Regions from separate parts of the Arthrobacter sp. fls2-241-R2A-172 genome, predicted to be linked through region 1. Evidence: riboswitches for the same ligand, from Rfam matches in the RefSeq annotation. Region 1 holds a riboswitch; each other region holds the start of a gene.
The links. Region 1 has a riboswitch for glycine ahead of gcvP (aminomethyl-transferring glycine dehydrogenase). Riboswitches for the same ligand answer to the same signal wherever they lie in the genome.
Positions count from the first base shown of each region.

Region 2: linked by a shared signal. The riboswitch ahead of cycA (D-serine/D-alanine/glycine transporter) and the one ahead of gcvP (aminomethyl-transferring glycine dehydrogenase) in region 1 are both predicted to bind glycine.
Region 3: linked by a shared signal. The riboswitch ahead of gcvP (aminomethyl-transferring glycine dehydrogenase) and the one ahead of gcvP (aminomethyl-transferring glycine dehydrogenase) in region 1 are both predicted to bind glycine.

Region 1 is NZ_JARVTB010000003.1:85,837-91,991, forward strand. It holds gene QRM57_RS05965 (sigma-70 family RNA polymerase sigma factor) at 1-221, shown strand, start outside; gene QRM57_RS05970 (MFS transporter) at 280-1,827, opposite strand; gene QRM57_RS05975 (TetR/AcrR family transcriptional regulator) at 1,900-2,439, shown strand; glycine riboswitch at 2,535-2,632, shown strand; glycine riboswitch at 2,634-2,757, shown strand; gene gcvP (aminomethyl-transferring glycine dehydrogenase) at 2,810-5,656, shown strand; gene gcvT (glycine cleavage system aminomethyltransferase GcvT) at 5,670-6,155, shown strand, end outside.
Region 2 is NZ_JARVTB010000001.1:523,620-529,774, forward strand. It holds gene QRM57_RS02470 (prolyl oligopeptidase family serine peptidase) at 1-1,947, opposite strand, end outside; gene QRM57_RS02475 (FAD/NAD(P)-binding protein) at 2,008-3,969, shown strand; glycine riboswitch at 4,043-4,141, shown strand; gene cycA (D-serine/D-alanine/glycine transporter) at 4,286-5,752, shown strand; gene QRM57_RS02485 (ExeM/NucH family extracellular endonuclease) at 5,820-6,155, opposite strand, start outside.
Region 3 is NZ_JARVTB010000012.1:187,408-193,562, reverse strand. It holds gene gcvT (glycine cleavage system aminomethyltransferase GcvT) at 1-1,067, opposite strand, end outside; gene gcvP (aminomethyl-transferring glycine dehydrogenase) at 1,080-3,926, opposite strand; glycine riboswitch at 4,075-4,173, opposite strand; gene QRM57_RS17155 (PucR family transcriptional regulator) at 4,248-5,744, opposite strand; gene speB (agmatinase) at 5,935-6,155, shown strand, end outside.

The DNA.
Region 1 (6,155 bases):
CCACGCATGCCGCCGTCTCGCAGCAGCGGGCTGAGGGGATCCGGCTCATGCGCGACGGCCTGGCGGCCCATTACGCCGATTCGCCCGACCAGGTTTTCGAACCGGAATCGCGCATCACAGCCCGCCGCCGCAATGACTATCTTTCATCCCTTGCCGCGGCAACCACGGGTGGAATCACCCGCGGCTTTAGCCTGGGGACCTCACTCAACAGCGCCGTTTAGACACTGACGCGAAGGAGGCCGGGCCGCTCAGCGACCCGGCCTCCTTGCGTAGACTCGGCTAGTGCGCCTTGGGGACACGCCGGAGTACGACGGCGGCAAGGGCTGCCGCTCCTGCCATGAGTACCAGCCCAATCGCCGCAGTGACGTGGACGCCGGAGTCAAAGGCGACGCGTGCCGAGGCCGTCAAGGCTTCAGCCAAGGGCGCTGGGAGCGTGGAAGCAACGTCAACGGCGCCGGCCAGGGTTTCCCCGGACTTTTCGGCGGCGTGGCCGGACACGCCGTCAGGTATGACCAGGTTGTGCTGGTAGGAGGCCGTGAGGATGGAACCAAGGACAGCCGTTCCCAACAGCGAACCCAACTCGTAACCGGTCTCCGAGATGGCTGATGCTGCCCCGGATTTGTCAGCCGGTACGGAGGCCAGGATGAGGTCGTTGGAGATGGTCTCCGCCGCACCCACGCCAACAGCAAGAACTGTGAGGGCTGACAGGAGGAACACGGGGCCGCTGCCGTGGTCGCCCACAACAGCCACGAGGTAGCCAACGGCACTGAGCGTCAACCCTCCGGCCACCACAAAACCGGGCCGGACCTTTTTGACCAGGGGCACCACCAGCAGTCCGGCGATGACTGTTGCCAGGAGGGCCGGGATCATTGCGATACCCGCCTCCATGGGGGACTGGCCCTCAACCAATTGCAGGTGCTGGGCGAAGAAGTAGATGAAGCCGGTCATGGAGAAGAGGGAAAGTACGTTGGCAACGATTGCCGTACTGAATACCTTGTTCTTGAACAGGCTGACATCCAGCATCGGGCTGTCGATCCTCTGCTGGCGTCGGACGAAGAGGACACCCATCACCAGACCGAAAAGCATGAACGCCGCGGCTGATGCCCCAAAGCCGTGCACTGCGAATTCTTTGATGCCGTAGACAAACGGAGCCATGGTCAAGATGGACAAAGCGATGCTGGGGACATCCACGCGGCCCGGGTTCGCGTCTTTGGACTCGGGGATCAGGACCTTTCCGAAGGCGAGCAGCGGCAGCAGCAGGAAGGCTGCCACCAGGAAGACGGCACCCCACCAGAAGTGTTCCACCAGCCAACCGCCGAAGATCGGCCCGAGGGCAGCACCGCCTGAGAACCCGGCCGCCCACACGGCAATAGCGAGCCGGCGGCGGTTGGGGTCGGTGAAGATGTTCCGGATCAGGGAAAGCGTTGAGGGCATCAGCATGGCGCCGAAAACGCCAAGGGCGGCGCGTCCGCCAATCAGCCATTCTGCTGAGGGCGCGAACGCAGTAGCAGCCGAAACCGCAGCAAAGCCCGTGCTGCCGATCAGAAGCAGCCGCCGTCGGCCGATCCTGTCGCCGAGGTTGCCCATGGAGACGAGGAGTGCGGCCAGGACCAAGGGGTAGGCGTCAACGATCCAGAGCAGTTGCACGCCACCGACATCGAGGGATCGGGCGATCTCGGGCAGGGCAAAGGTGAGCGCGGTGTTGTCGACGGCCACCAGCAGTACCGGGAACATCAGGAGTGCCAGGGCCGTCCAGTCGCGCCACGGTGCAGGGCCCATGACGGGACGAGCTGAACTGGGAGCTTGGGTGGAGGACGGCGAGAACATGTCTTTACTGTACCGTCCAGACGGTATAGTTTCAAATTAAACCCCAGCAAGCCTTTAGGGAATGATGTACTCATGCCACGAAAACCAGTTGCCCGGGACGCCGTCCTGGATGCCTACGAATCCCTCCTTATAGAGGTGGGGGAGCGGGCCGCCACGCTCGACGCAGTTGCCAAGCGTGCCGGCGTCTCGAAGGGCGGGTTGCTGTACCACTTCCCCAACAAGGAGTCGCTGATCAGCGCCCTCCTGGAACGCCTGGACCAACTGGCAGTACAGGACATTGAGCAGATGAGGGCCGCGCCGGACGGTGCCGCTGCCTACTTCATCCGGACGTCATTGTGGGCCGGGACGCCGATGGACCGCGCTTTCGTCGCTGCTACCCGGCTGGCCGAGGTTGCCCACGAAGAAACGCGTCGCAGGTTTGCCGGAATCCAAAAGCAGTGGCTTGATGTCCTGGCCAAGGATGTCGGACCCGAGGTAGCGAAGGCCGTTAGCTACATGGGCGACGGACTGTATTTCAACGCAATGTTCGAGGGCGGCCAGGAGGCTAGCGACGGCGGCCGGGAAGCCGACGTCAAAATCCTGCTCGGAGTGCTGGAGCGGCTGCGGAAGTAGCGCATCATCCCATTTGCGGCGACGCGCCACACGTAGGACAATTAACCCTTGTGGCCTGCCTGAAATCGGGCCGCGTTATAACTGAACATTGCCTATGATCTGCGGCGGGAGAGTCCTGCAAGCACGTGATGCAGGCGCCGTAGGAGCAAACCCTCCCCAGGAATCTCTCAGGCCCACGCACCGCCGCGGCAAGGCAACTCTGGAAAGCAGCAGGCGCTCTGACCACCGAAGGGTGAAAGAGTGCTGTGCTCACCGACGGTGCAAGCGATGTTGTTCCAACAACGCGGAAACTCTCAGGTCCAATACAGAGCGGGGAGGAACCCAGCCACTGTGGCGTACCCAAACGCCGCCCAAGTAATGGAGTTCCTTCGTGACGGTTAGTTCTGCCTCCACCACCTTCGTTGATCGGCATATTGGCGCCCGCCGCCAGGCCGACATTGAGACCATGCTCAAGTCCGTGGGCTACGACACCGTTGACGCGTTGGTCGACACCGCCGTCCCCAACGACATCCGCCAGGACGTCGCCCTCACCCTGCAGAACGCCCTGAGCGAAGTCGAAGTCCTTGCCGAGCTCCGCAAGCTCGCCTCCAAGAACAAGACCGCCGTGCAAATGATCGGCCAGGGCTACTACGACACCGTCACGCCGCCGGTGATCCGCCGCAACATCCTCGAGTCCCCGGCCTGGTACACCGCCTACACCCCGTACCAGCCGGAAATCTCCCAGGGCCGCCTCGAAGCGCTCCTCAACTTCCAGACCATGGTCCAGGACCTGGTGGGCCTGCCCATCGCCAACGCTTCCCTCCTGGATGAAGCAACGGCTGTGGCCGAAGCCGTGCTGATGATGCGCCGCGCCAACAAGAACAAGTCCGCCCAGGACGGCAAGACTGTCCTCGACGCCGACTGCCTCCCGCAGACCATTGCGATCGTGAAGGGCCGCGCGGAAGCGCTCGGCTTCGAAGTTGAGGTAGCCGACCTGAGCGCCGGTCTTCCGGAAGGTGCCATCAACGGCGTCGTCCTCCAGCAGCCCGGCGTTTCCGGCCGCGTGTTCGATCACTCCGCCGTCATTGCTGAAGCCAAAGAGCGCGGCGCGCTGGTCACGGTCGCCGCCGACCTCCTGTCCCTCACGCTCATCACCCCTCCGGGCGAGCAGGGCGCCGACATCGCTGTTGGTTCCGCCCAGCGCCTGGGCGTGCCGCTGTTCTTCGGCGGCCCGCACGCCGCGTACATGGCCGTCCAGAAGGGCCTGGAGCGCTCCATGCCCGGCCGCCTGGTAGGCGTTTCCAAGGACGACGCCGGTGTCCCCGCCTACCGCTTGGCGCTGCAGACCCGCGAGCAGCACATCCGCCGCGAGAAGGCTACGTCCAACATCTGTACAGCCCAGGCACTCCTGGCGATTGTGGCCTCCATGTACGCGGTTTACCACGGCCCCGAGGGACTGAAGGCAATCGCGGAGACCGCCCACGACCACGCCCGGACCCTGGCCGCATCCCTGAAGGCTGCCGACGTCGAGGTCCTCCACGGCTCGTTCTTCGACACCATCACGGTCCGCGTCCCGGGCAAGGCCGCCGAGCTGGTGGCCGCAGCTGAGGCCAAGGGCATCAACCTGCGCGGCGTCGACGCCGACACGGTTGGCATCTCAGTGGATGAAACAACGACGACGGCGATTGTCGCCGACGTCGCAAGCGTCTTCGGCGCTTCGGTAACTGAAGCCGTTGAAGGCTTCGCGCTGGAATCCTCCGTTGAGCGCACCAGCGACTTCATGCAGCACCCGGTGTTCAACACCCACCGCTCCGAAACCCAGCTCCTGCGTTACATCCGCAAGCTGTCCGACCGGGACCTCGCGCTGGACCGCACCATGATCCCGCTGGGTTCGTGCACCATGAAGCTCAACGCCACGGCCGAAATGGAAGCTATCTCCTGGCCGGAGTTCGCTTCCATCCACCCGTTCGCGCCGGACTCCCAGACAGAAGGCTGGCGTGAGCTCATCACCGACCTCGAGGCACAGCTGACCGAGATCACCGGCTACGACCAGGTCTCCATCCAGCCGAACGCCGGTTCCCAGGGTGAACTCGCCGGGCTCCTCGCGATCCGCGGCTACCACCACTCCAACGGTGACGAGCAGCGCAACGTCTGCCTCATCCCGGCTTCCGCCCACGGCACCAACGCTGCCTCTGCCGTCCTGGCGGGCATGAAGGTGGTGGTCGTTGCCACCGCGCCGGATGGCACCATCGACCACGTAGACCTCAAGGCCAAGATCGAGGCCAACCGCGACGCCCTCTCGGCAATCATGATCACCTACCCGTCCACGCACGGTGTCTACGATGCCGACGTCCGCGAAGTCTGCGACGCCATCCACGAAGCCGGCGGGCAGGTCTACATCGACGGTGCCAACCTCAACGCCCTTGTTGGCCTTGCCCAGCCGGGCAAGTTCGGTGGCGACGTCTCGCACCTGAACCTGCACAAGACCTTCTGCATCCCGCATGGCGGTGGCGGTCCCGGCGTTGGTCCGGTTGCCGCCAAGGCACACCTGGCACCGTTCATGCCGGGCGATGCGGCTTCCTGGACCGAAGGCAACGACGTTCCGATTTCCGCATCCCGCTTTGGTTCCGCCGGTGTCCTGCCGATCTCCTGGGCATATGTGAAGCTCATGGGTGGCCAGGGCCTCACCGAAGCAACCAAGTCCGCGCTGCTCGCTGCGAACTACATCGCGTCCCGCCTCAACGACCACTTCCCGGTGCTCTACACCGGCGAAGGTGGACTCGTGGCACACGAGTGCATCTTGGACCTGCGGGAACTGACGGCCAAGACCGGCGTCACCGCTGAAGATGTGGCCAAGCGCCTCATTGACTTCGGCTTCCACGCCCCCACGCTCGCCTTCCCGGTTGCAGGGACCTTGATGGTGGAGCCCACCGAGTCCGAAGACCTCGTGGAGATCGATCGCTTCATCGAAGCCATGATCACCATCCGCAAGGAAATCGACCAGGTCGCTGCCGGTGACTTCTCCGTGCAGGACTCCCCGCTTCGCCGCGCGCCCCACACGGCAGCCGCCGTCGTAAGTTCCGACTGGGACCGCGCCTACCCGCGTGAGCAGGCTGCCTTCCCGGTCCACCACCTGAAGCAGGACAAGTACTTCCCGCCCGTTGGCCGCATCGACGGCGCAGCCGGAGACCGCAACCTGGTCTGCTCCTGCCCGCCCATCGAAGACTTCGAGAACTAGGGGGTTCCGGAAAATGACTGAGAACTACACGGCCCTCTACGAAGAGCACAAGAAACTCGGCGCCTCCTTCACCGACTTCGGTGGCTGGCAAATGCCGCTCAAGTACTCCTCGGAGCTGGCTGAGCACCACGCCGTCCGCAAATCCGCAGGCCTGTTCGACCTCTCCCACATGGGCGAAGTCTGGGTCACCGGGCCGGAAGCTGCTGCGTTCCTGGACTACTCCCTGGTAGGCAAAATCTCCGCCATGGCCGACGGCAAGGCCAAGTACTCGCTGATCTGCCAGGAAGACGGCGGCATCATCGATGACCTCATCACCTACCGTCGCCCCTCACCCGAAGAAGGTGAGGACAAGTTCCTCGTAGTCCCCAACGCGGGCAACGCGAAGGTAGTGGCTGACGCCCTTGCCGAACGGGCCGCCGGATTCGACGTTGTGGTTCAGGACGCCTCCGCCGAGACCTCACTCATCGCCGTCCAGGGTCCCCTTGCGGAATCGATCCTG
Region 2 (6,155 bases), on a different contig from region 1:
CACGTCGGGGTCGCCATACTCGGCAATCCAGGAGTAGCCGGCGGACAGCTTGGTGTAGCGGCGCATGTCCAGGAGCGGAACGCCGCAGGAGACAGCGCCGAACAGTTCTGGATACTGGGTGAGCATGTTTCCCACCAGCAGCCCACCGTTGGAACCACCTACGCAGCCCAGCCGGCGTCGACTGGTGACGCCGCGGGAGATGAGGTCTTTCGCGACCGCGGCGAAGTCCTCATAGGCGCGGTGCCGGTTCTCCTGGAGCGCGGCGCGGTGCCAGGAGGGTCCGTATTCGCCGCCGCCACGGATGTTGGCCACTACGTAGACGCCGCCACGCGAGTGCGCGGCAGCTCCGTCGTCGGAGGGGGCTCCAAATGTCCGCCGTTCCAGCCAGGCGCGCCCAATCGTGCCGCTGTATGCGGGTGTACGGGAAATCTCGAACCCGCCGTAGCCGGAGAGCTGGGTGGGGTTCTGGCCGTCCAGGACCAGGTCCTTGGAGGCGACCTGGAAGTAGGGGACCTTGGTTCCGTCCGCCGAGACGGCGAAGTGTTGCTGGACTTCATAGTCCGCTTCGTTGAAGAACGACGGCGACCGCTTCACTACCGAGTGCTCGCTCACCACGCCGCCGTCCTCGCCTTGGGACGAGGCAGGGGAGAGCGTTCCACGGGTCAGGGTGGTGGGCGTGGTGAAACCGGTGGCCACGAGCCAGAAGTCGTTGCCGGCGGAGCCTGGGTCTTCGTCGTCCACGGCGTAGGCGTTCACGTCGTGCAGCGGAGGGCAGGCGTCCAGCGGCGTTGAAGCCCACGCTCCATGGGAGTCGAGGACTGCCGGATTCAACACCCGGATCTCCGAGGAGACATCGCGGAGGAGGTTCAGCAGGAGGTAGTCCCGCGTCCAGCTCCAGGATTGCAGGGATGTGTGCTCGTCCGGCGCAAACAGCACCGTCAAGGAACGTGTGCCCGCCAGGTAGTCCTCGAAGGCAGCCCCGAGCAAGGACCCTGCCGGGTAAACAGTGCCATCAACGTCCCAGTCCTTCTGGGGGCGGAACAGCAGCCAGTCGCGGTGGGCGCTGATGTTCACGTCGGTTGGTACATCGATGGCCACCCAGGATCCGTCCCGCAGCACCCACGTGCTGCGGTTGTAGAAGTCGATGTAGTCAACGGCAAAGGTCCGCTCAAAGCCGGGGGTGGAATCGTGGCTCACCATGGCCAGCATGTGGTCTTCGGGGATTTCGAAAAGCCGTTCAGCATCGGCCAAGGCCTCCCCGCGGCGGAGTTTGACGCCGGTCCGGGCGTACGAGGAGGTCGTGGCCGGGAGCCCGTCCGCGGTGCTGGAGACCAGCAGGGTATCGGCATCGAGCCAGCTGACGCTGCCCTTGGCGGTGGGGAGGTCGAAGCCGCCCTCAACGAAGGTGCGCGATTCGACGTCGAACTCGCGGTGGCGGTCCGCGTCGCCGCCGTCCGGGGACAGCGACACCATGGCCAGCCGGTACTCGTTTCCGTCCGCAGGGCGGAGGAAACCGGCCCCATGGAAGACCCATTCGACGCCCTCCGCTGCAGCCAGCGCATCAACGTCCAGGAGGACGTCCCATTCAGGAGCGTCGGTGAGGTAGCTATCCCATGTGGTGCGGCGCCAGAGACCCTTGGGGTGTTCCTGGTCTTTCCAGAAGTTGTAGTAGAACCCGCCGCGCTTGGAGACCATGGCAATGCGGTCCGTTGAGTCCAGGACCTCAAGGATTCCGGCTTCGACGGCGGAGTATTCAGCGTCCTCAAGCAATTCTTCGGTTCGCGCGTTCTGTTCCCGGACCCATGCAAGCTGCTCTTCGCCATGGATGTCTTCGAGCCAGATGTTTTCATCCGTGGGTTCAGGCGCAACCTCAGCGGCGTGGCGGGGACGGCCTGGCGCAGCCTCGTTCCCGGGAAGTGGCGTCTGATCAGCTTCTGTGGTGGTCATTGCCCCATCCAAGCAACACTTTTCAACAGTAAGCAAGTCACGCAGAAGTTAGGCTTGAGCGTGGCTAAATCCGAAACCAACCGTGTTGCCCTGCTGGGGGCTGGCCCCCGGGGCACCAGCGTCCTTGAGCGGTTGCTCGCGAATTGGGCTGCCGGGGGTCATGCTGTGCGCGCGTCGGGGGCCACCCTGCACATCGACGTGGTGGATCCTTTCCCCGCGGGTTCGGGCCACGTGTGGCAGCCGGGGCAGTCCCGGCTCTACCTGATGAACACCCAGTCGTTTTATCCGACGCTCATCCCGGAGGACCCTGAGCTCGCTCCTCCGCTGGCCGGTGGTTCGTTCGACAAGTGGCGCGAGGCCCGGCGTCGTGATGGCTTGGGACTGGACGACGCCGAAAAGGCGGAGCTTGCCACCCTCGAATCGCATGACTTCCCCAGCCGTGCCCTGTATGGGCGGTACTTGCGCCAGACCCTGGATGGCTTGCTCGAGCGGCTGCCCGACGGCGTCAAGGTCACGTTCCATGAGACCTCCGCCGTCGCGGCGCGACCGGTGAAGGACGGAACAAAAAACGCGTTCGACGTCGAACTCGCCAACGGTGCCACCCTCACCGTCGGCTCCGTGGTCCTCGCGTTAGGTCATATCGAGTCCCGGCTGAATCCCGAGCAAAGGTCTTTCAAGAGCGCGGCGGAGGAGCAAGGACTGCTCTATTTTCCGCCGGCGCCACCCGCCGACGTTGAGTGGGAGGCGGTGCCGGATAACGAGCCGGTGCTGATCCGCGGAATGGGATTGAACTTCTTCGACGTCATGGGACAGCTGACGGAGGGCCGCGGCGGGAAGTTCGTCGAGGCCGGTTCTCCGGGGGCAGGGGTGTTGGAGTATCGGGCATCGGGCCGGGAACCCAGGATTATTGCTGCCTCCCGGCGGGGCACCCCTTACCGGGCCAAGGCGGGGCTGGCGGGTTACTACCCCAGCAGCATCACCATGCGCTACCTGACCGAAGACGCCGTGGACCGGTTTCGCGCGGCCGGAATCCAGCCCGGTTTCGACCACGATCTTTGGCCGCTGCTGCACCGTGATGCGCTGTGGGCGTATTACTCAACGCTGGCCCGCTCACAACCCACTGCGATCAAGGACCCCGCGCAGTTCCTGGCGGACCTCGAGGACGCACTCCAACCGCACGCGCACACCACAGCGAAGTGGGAGAACGACGTGGGCGATCTCGTGGAAAAGCACGTCGTCGCGTCCCGTCGGCTGAATCTTCGCGGGCTAGCCGCGCCGCTGGCAGGGCGTACTTTTGCGTCCAGGCGGGAGCTGGACGCGGCCATCACGGCATACCTTGATGATGACGCGCGCCGATCGGCTTTGGGCGAATCGGACCCTGTGAAGATGGCCATCGGAGCACTCCACACCGGCCGCGCGATCCTGAAATCCGTGGTGGCTGATGGTGGCATCACGGACGAATCCTGGTTGGCAGGGCTTCGGGGCTGGTTCGAATCCTTCGTCGAAGGGCTGGCCAGTGGGGCGCCCGCGCTGCGTTCGGAGCAGCTGGCCGCCCTGGCGCGTGCCGGCGTCGTAAGTTTTGTTGGCCCGGACCCGAAGTTCAGTGTGGACCGGAGCGCGAAACTGTTCCGTGCGGTTTCGCCATGGGTGCGCGACGCGCCGGTGGAAGCCCGGACCCTGATCGAGGCGATGTCGCCTGCCAACAGGGTGGGCATCAATATGTCACCGCTGCTGGAGCAGCTCATGGCTGACGGGTTGGTCCGAACCAAGATCATGATGAGCGTCGAAGGTACCCCGATGCAGACCACGGGTCTGGACGTCGTGCCACATCCGTACCGGCCCTTGGCGGCGAACGGGGCGGTCACCGAGAACCTTTACGTGCTGGGCCTACAGTTGTCTGCCTCACAGTGGGGCACGGCCATCGCGGCGGAGGCCCGGCCCCGAACCGGGCAGGCCTATGCCAGCGGACAGCGGACCCTGCGGGACGCCGACGAGATTGCGCGTAGCATTCTGGCCCGCTGAGGACTCAGGGTTGCAGTGCCGCCCGGCCTTCGTTAGTGTGTGAGCTGCATCACCGACTGGTGGTGCGCGCTTTTGATCCGCGGCGGGAGAGCCCTGCCGGTACATCACCACAGGCGCCGTAGGAGCAAACCCTCCCCAGGAATCTCTCAGGCCCATGTACCGCCGCGGCGAGGCAACTCTGGAAAGCAGTCCGGAACGCCGGGCTCACCGAAGGTGCAAGCAGGCCCACGCCTGCGGAAACTCTCAGGTCCATCTACAGAGCGGGGAGGAACCCGAATCTTGTGGCACCCCGTGCCGCCTGAACGATGGAGTTCCTTTGACGATTCAGCGCCCACCTTCAACCGGTACCGATTCCCCGCATCTTGAGCGGCAACTCACCAACCGCCACATCCAGCTCATCGCCATCGGCGGAGCCATTGGAACCGGCCTCTTCATGGGCTCCGGCAAGACCATCTCCGCCGCCGGCCCGTCCGTCATCTTCGTGTACATGATCATCGGCTTCATGCTGTTCTTCGTCATGCGTGCCATGGGCGAATTGCTGCTCAGCAACCTGAACTACAAATCCTTCAGCGACTTCGCAGCTGACCTCCTGGGCCCCTGGGCCGGCTTCTTCACCGGCTGGACATACTGGTTCTGCTGGGTCATCACGGGGATCGCGGACGTCATCGCTATCGCAGGCTATTCGCAGGAGCTGTGGCCTTCCCTTCCCCTCTGGGTGCCGGGTCTCATTACCATCGGCATCCTCCTGCTACTGAACCTGGCAACGGTGAAGGCATTCGGCGAAACCGAGTTCTGGTTCGCTCTCATCAAGATCGTCGCCATCGCGGCCTTGATCATTGTTGGCCTGTTCATGATTTTCAGTGGCTTCCAGTCCGACGCCGGCCCCGCCAGCTTCACCAACCTCTGGAGCCATGGAGGCTTCTTCCCGAACGAATTCATGGGCTTCGTCGCCGGATTCCAGATAGCGGTCTTCGCTTTCGTAGGCATCGAACTCGTGGGCACTACTGCGGCCGAGGCCAAGGACCCGGAAAAGAACCTGCCCAAGGCCATCAACTCGATTCCCATCCGCGTGCTCCTCTTCTACGTGGGCGCCCTGATCATCCTGATGTCCGTCACCCCGTGGACCCAGTTCGCTGCCGGTCACAGCCCGTTCATTGCCATGTTCTCCCTGGCCGGCCTGGGCGCAGCAGCCACGATCGTCAACCTGGTGGTCCTCACGTCCGCCATGTCCTCAGCCAACTCCGGGATCTACTCCACGTCCCGCATGGTGTTCGGCCTGGCCCAGGAAGGCGATGCCCCCAAGGTCTTCGGCGCGCTCTCCGGACGCAAAGTACCCCGCAACGCACTGTTTCTGTCCTGCGTCCTGTTGCTGTCCGGCGTCGTGCTCATGTACGCCGGCCAGGACGTCGGCAAGGCGTTCGACATGGTGACCACCGTGTCTGCCGTCTGCTTCGTCTTCGTGTGGTCGATCATCCTGGCCAGCTACCTGGCGTTCCGGAAGCGCCGTCCCCACCTTCACGAGTCTTCGGCGTTCAAGATGCCGGGTGGAGTGGCCATGGTGTGGGTGGTGTTCGCATTCTTTGCCTTCGTGCTGTGGGCGCTGACCACCCAGCCGGACACGCTCGCGGCGTTGCTCGCAACGCCCCTGTGGTTCGTGATTTTGGGGGTCGCTTGGGCGGTACTCCGACGCCGTCCGGCCCACCTGGCCCGGTACGCCGCTTTCCAGGCCGAGCTGCGCAGCGATGCTGCCAGGGTCCAGGACCCGGAGCCGGCAAACAAGTAACCACAAGACAGGCCCCTCACGAACCAATCGTGAGGGGCCTGTCTCTTGGGGGCATGCTACGGGGCGCTTAGCCTCTAAGGCATTTCTGGTACTGCAACCATTCGATGCCGTACCGCAGCCATCCCACAATGTCGTACCACTTGGACGGCTTGGTGGGCGGGGTGCACTGCGGCGGGTTGGGTCCGCTCGTTGCCACCTTGACCAGGGCCTTCACCACCGTTCCGGACTCGACGGCGGTCAGCACCAGGGTGCCGGTACCTGCGGCCGCTGCAGCGGGCACCTTCACGTTGACGGTCGCCGCGCCGGCGGATACCGGGACGTCCCCGAGTGCCACGGAGGCGCCCTTGGCGTCGATAAAGACCGCTTTCAGCAAGGTGTTCGCAGGGCTGCCGATGGAGGTCAG
Region 3 (6,155 bases), on a different contig from region 1:
TCGACCACAGTGCCAACGACGGAATGTTCGACGTCGACATACGCCAAAGCGACCGGGTAACCGAGCGTCGGGCTGGGCTGCCCCGAGGTCACCTCACCGATCAGGGAACCGTCCTTGAGGACCGAGTAGTGCCCACGGGCGGCACGACGGCCGGCACCCTTGAGCCCCACGAGCTTCTGGCCGAGAGCGGATCCGACACCCGCAGCCTTGATCGCGGCGAGTGCTTCCTTGCCCACGAAATCACCCTCCTTGGCCAGGGAAACCACGGGTCCCAGTCCGGCGGCGTAGGGATTCACATGGCGGGAGAGCTCGTTCCCGTACAGGGGCATTCCGGCTTCGAGGCGCAGGGAGTCGCGGGCGGCGAGCCCTGCCGGGATGAGACCCTGGCCTTCACCGGCTTCAAGGAGGGCTTCCCACAGTACGGCAGCGTCGACGTTCGGGACATAGATCTCGAAGCCGTCTTCGCCGGTGTACCCGGTGCGTGCCAGCAGCAGGTCCTGCCCGTTGATCGAAACCTCAACGGCCGCGTAATACTTCAGCTCCGTGACCAGCGCGTGCTGCTCACCGGGGACCAGTTTCAGCAGGATGCCCTCGGCGTTGGGTCCCTGCACGGCAATCAGTGAAGTTTCGGCGGAGGCGTCCTCCACGGAAACGTCAAAACCGGCTGCACGTTCGCGAAGTGCCTGCGCGACGATCTTGGCGTTGCCCGCGTTGGGAACCACCAGGTACCGGTCCACGCCTTCTTCGGGCGAGGGGCGCCGGTACGTGATGAGGTCGTCGATGATGCCGCCGTCGGTGTCGCAGATGAGCGAATACTTGGCCTTCCCCACCGCGATCGCGGACAACTTGCCCACCAGCGCGTTGTCCAGGAACGCCGCAGCCTCCGGCCCGGTGACCCAGACTTCGCCCATGTGGGAGAGGTCGAACAGGCCAGCGGCGTTGCGGACTGCGTGGTGCTCGGCGAGCTCGGACTCGTATTTCAGCGGCATCTGCCAGCCACCGAAGTCGGTGAAGGAGGCGCCCGCCTTTTTGTGTTGCTCGTACAGAGCCGTGTAGTTCTCAGTCATGATCGGGATCCTTTAGTTCTCGAATGATTCGATCGGAGGGCAGGAGCACACCAGGTTGCGGTCGCCGGCTGCGCCGTCGATGCGGCCCACTGGCGGGAAGTACTTGTCCTGCTTGAGGTGGTGGACGGGGAAGGCGGCCTGCTCGCGCGGGTAGGAGCGGTCCCAGTCGGAATTCACGACGGCGGCAGCGGTGTGCGGCGCGTTGCGCAGCGGCGACTCCTCGACAGTGAAATCACCGCTGGCCACCTGCTCGATCTCGGCACGGATGGTGATCATGGCTTCGATGAAACGGTCGATTTCGGCCAGGTCCTCGGACTCGGTCGGTTCCACCATCAGGGTCCCAGCAACCGGGAAGGCCAAGGTGGGGGCGTGGAAACCGAAGTCGATCAGGCGCTTGGCCACGTCTTCAGCAGTAACACCCGTGCGTGCCGTCAGCTCGCGGAGGTCCAGGATGCATTCGTGCGCAACCAGGCCGCCTTCACCGGTGTAGAGAACCGGGAAGTGCTCATCCAACCGGGAAGCAACGTAGTTCGCGGCCAGCAGTGCCGACTTGGTGGCTTCGGTGAGGCCCTGGCCACCCATGAGCTTCACGTAGGCCCAGGAGATCGGCAAGACACCTGCGGATCCATACCGCGAAGCGGAAATCGCCACGCCATGACCCGGTTCGTGGGCGGCCTTGTTGGCATCGCCGGGCATGAACGGGGCCAAGTGGGCTTTCGCAGCAACGGGTCCAACACCGGGACCGCCGCCACCGTGCGGGATGCAGAAGGTCTTGTGCAGGTTCAGGTGGGAGACGTCGCCGCCGAACTTGCCCGGCTGGGCAAGGCCAACCAGGGCATTGAGGTTCGCGCCATCGACGTACACCTGACCACCGGCCTGGTGAACGGCGTCGCACACCTCAACGACGTCGGCGTCGTAGACACCGTGCGTGGACGGGTAGGTGATCATGATGCAGGACAGGACGTCCTTGTTGGCTTCGATCTTGGCGGTCAGGTCCGCGTGGTCGATGGTGCCGTCAGCGGCGGTCGCGACCACAACCACTTTCATGCCGGCCAGCACCGCGGACGCAGCGTTGGTGCCGTGGGCGGAAGCGGGGATCAAGCAAACGGTGCGCTGCTCGTCGCCCCGGGACAGGTGGTAGCCGCGGATCGCCAGCAGGCCCGCGAGCTCACCCTGCGAACCGGCGTTCGGCTGGATGGACACTTGGTCGTAGCCGGTGATCTCCGTGAGGTCGGCTTCCAGGTCCTCGATGAGTTCGCGCCAGCCGGCCGTCTGGTGGTCCGGTGCGAAGGGGTGGATGGAGGCGAACTCGGGCCAGGAGATGGCTTCCATCTCTGCCGTGGCGTTGAGCTTCATGGTGCACGAACCCAGCGGGATCATGGTGCGGTCCAGTGCGAGGTCCCGGTCGGACAGCTTGCGGATATAGCGCAACAGCTGCGTCTCGGAACGGTGCGTGTTGAACACCGGGTGCTGCAGGAAATCGCTGGTCCGGACCACGTCCGAGGGCAGCTCGAAGCCCGCCGCGTCCTTCACCGGACCGGCACCGAAGGCGACGGCAACGGCGGAGAGGACCTCCGGCGTCGTGGTTTCATCAATCGAGACGCCCACGGTGTCGGCGTCGATGAACCTCAGGTTGATGCCGCGGGCTTCGGCGGCGGCGATGACTTTGTCAGCCTTGCCGGGGACGCGGACCGTGAGGGTGTCGAAGAAGGACTCGGTCACGAGTTCGCGGCCAGCCGCCTTCAGCGCCGTCGCCAGCGTTCGTGCATGGCCGTGAACGGTTTCGGCGATCGACTTCAGGCCTTCCGGGCCGTGGTAGACGGCGTACATCGAGGCCACGATGGCCAGCAATGCCTGGGCTGTACAGATGTTGGACGTGGCCTTTTCGCGGCGGATGTGCTGCTCGCGGGTCTGGAGGGCCAGGCGGTAGGCGGGGACGCCCGCGTTGTCCTTGGAGACGCCGACGATGCGGCCCGGAAGCGTGCGCTCCATGCCTTCGCGGACGGCCATGTACGCGGCGTGCGGGCCGCCGAAGAACAGCGGGACACCGAAACGCTGCGCGGTTCCGACGGCGACATCGGCACCTTGCTCGCCCGGGGGCGTGATGAGGGTGAGCGCCAGCAGATCGGCCGCGACAGTGACCAAGGCGCCACGTTCCTTGGCTTCGGCGATCACCGGGGCATGGTTGAAAACGCGGCCCGAAACGCCCGGCTGCTGCAGGACGATACCGTTGATGTCGCCGTCGGGCAGGCCGGCAGAGAGGTCCGCGATCTCGACCTCAAAACCCAGCGCCTCGGCGCGGCCCTTCACGATTGCGATGGTCTGCGGGAGGAGGTCGGCGTCCAGGACGGTCTTGCCGTCCTTCACAGCCTTGTTCGCCCTGCGCATGAGCAGCACTGCCTCGGCAACGGCGGTAGCTTCGTCCAGCAGCGAGGCGTTGGCCACGGGAAGTCCCGTGAGGTCCTGGACCATGGTCTGGAAGTTGAGCAGCGCTTCGAGGCGGCCCTGGGAAATTTCCGGCTGGTACGGGGTGTAGGCCGTGTACCAAGCCGGGGATTCGAGGATGTTGCGGCGGATGACGGGCGGCGTCACGGTGTCGTAGTAGCCCTGGCCGATCATCTGCACGGCGGTTTTGTTCTTGGAAGCCAGCTTGCGCAGCTCAGTGAGGACCTGCACCTCGGTGAGGGCGTCCTGCAACTTCAGCGCAGTGTCCTGGCGGATGGAATCTGGGACAGCAATGTCCACCATGCCGTCGACAGAGTCAAGGCCGATGGCCTTGAGCATGGTGTCAACATCGGCCTGGCGGCGGGCGCCGATATGCCGGTCCGCGAACGCGGTGGGGGTTGATTGAACAGTCAAGAGGAACTCCATGATTCAGGCGCCTGCTGAGCGCCACGATGATGTGGGTTCCTCCCCGCTCTGTATTGGACCTGAGAGATTCCGCAGGAATGGTTGCCTGCTTGCACCGTCGGTGAGCCCGGTTTCCCGGACTGCTTTCCAGAGTTGCCTAACCGCGGCGGTACATGGGCCTGAGAGATTCCTGGGGAGGATTTGCTCCTACGGCGCCTGACTGGATGTACCGGCAGGACTCTCCCGCCGCAGATCAAAAGCGTTGCATCACGTGAGTGACACGCTTCACACCATAGCGGGTTGTTTTGAAAAAGCGCAAGCAAGCTGTGGCTACTGATGCATCGCTTCGTGGATCTGCAGTGCGAACCACAACTGCGCAACCGTGGACGTTTCGCCCATGTCCAGCCCCGTCAACTCACCGATTTTCCGGATCCGGTAGATGATGGTCTGCCGGTGCGCGAACAGCGTCGCAGCCGTCTTTTGCCAGGAACGTTGAGAATCCAAATATGTCCTCAGGGTCAGGATCAGATCGCCGTCCTGTCTCTGCTCATAGTCGAAAACCGGGCCCAGCAAGCGGCGCACCAACGCCGTCCCTTCCTCGAATCCGGTCAACCCAAGCCACGACGGTCCCTGCGCGTATCGGGCCAATTCCAGCCTGTTGGCGCGTGCCGAACCCAAGGCCCACAGCGACTCCTGCAGCGCCCGTTGGATTCCGGCCACAGCAGCGGGCGTGCTGATCCCGATCACGCTGCCAACGCCGCTGCAATGCACCAGGACCTCATCGGACACATCCGCCGGGACCACCACATGGAGCCGGTTGTTCCGCTTCAAGGACGCCGACGCAACCCCGTGCCGCCACAGGTCGATGTGGACGCCGGCCAGCCGGTCGTCGTGCGGTTCCGTCGCGTTGCCCGCGGCCATGGCGACCATCAGGAAGTCCGCGGCCGGTATGCCAAACGAGACCATCCGGCTTTCCATTTCCGCCACCCCGAGCCGCCCATCCGTGGCCTGCAGCAGGAACTCACCGGCCAGCCGGTGGCGGCTTTCCAGCGACAAGACAATCCGTGAGAGCTGCAGTCCCAGCACGGTCGCGGCGTGGAGGAGTACGACGGCGTCCGGGTGCGGTTCGCTGTTGGGCAGCACAACCAGGAGCGCATTCGCGTGGGTGGGAATGTCCATGGTCAGCACGTGCCGGCCACGGATCCGGTGCCACTGGAAGTTCTTGCCTGCAACGGACACCTGGCCCGGGTGCGGCGACCATTCCTCCACAAGGAAGCCGGGCAGCGGATGGCCCTCCGGATGCCATGGATGCAGGCAGCGGCGGTCCACCACGAAAAGTTCCGAATCCAGCTCCGTGGCCAACCTCAGGACCAGGCTCTGCCAGTGGTCCTCGGAGGCGCCAGCGGTCCGCAGCAGGTCATAGACCCGCGCGGTTTGCCGAAGCCGACGCGATTCTTCGAGCAGCGAGGACTCTGCAACCGACCGGGCAATCGCGATGAAGGGCAGGGGGTAGGGAATGTTGAGCAGGGGCAGGGGCAACTGTTCGCAGGCCGCCAGGAACTCGGCCGTCAGCGGTGGCGCGTGCATCTTTTCCCCGATTGCCAGAGCGCTGGCACCTGCATCCACCAGGGCCTCGGCGAGCGCAACCTGTCCCGCCGGATCGGACGGGATGGACAACCCGTTGGTCATCATGAGTTCGCCGCCCGTGACCCATTCCCACAGCCTGGGGAGGTCGGAGGTATGAGCCCAGGTGATGCGGTTGTCTTGTCCGGAGGCGCCGGCCAGGAGCGTCAGTCCGAGCTGCGGCTCAGCCACGAGTTCTGCCACTGTGATTGCCGTTCCGGGCCCTCCCTTCCCTTGCGCATGGCAGTCGCCGCGCGGCGCTTAGACGTTTGTCTAAACGCTTCGACCATTTGTAGTCAATGTACCGCTATGCGGAGTGATCCGCGTCACGAAGAATTGAGGTATGCACTTCCCGCTCAACGGCGAGCGCCCCAGCTACCTGAAGGATCCAGCCATGACAACGCACCAGCCCATTGGCCCCGTGGATGCAACCAAAGTTCCCCGTTACGCAGGCCTGGGCACCTTCGCCCGGCTCCCCCAGATCGACCGCGTCCCGGATTACGACATCGCCATCGTCGGTGTTCCGTTCGACGGCGGAACCTCTTTCCGCCCCGGCGCCCGCTTCGGTCCGGCCGCAGTCCGCGAGGCCTCGCGGCTCCTGCGCCCTGGCTACCA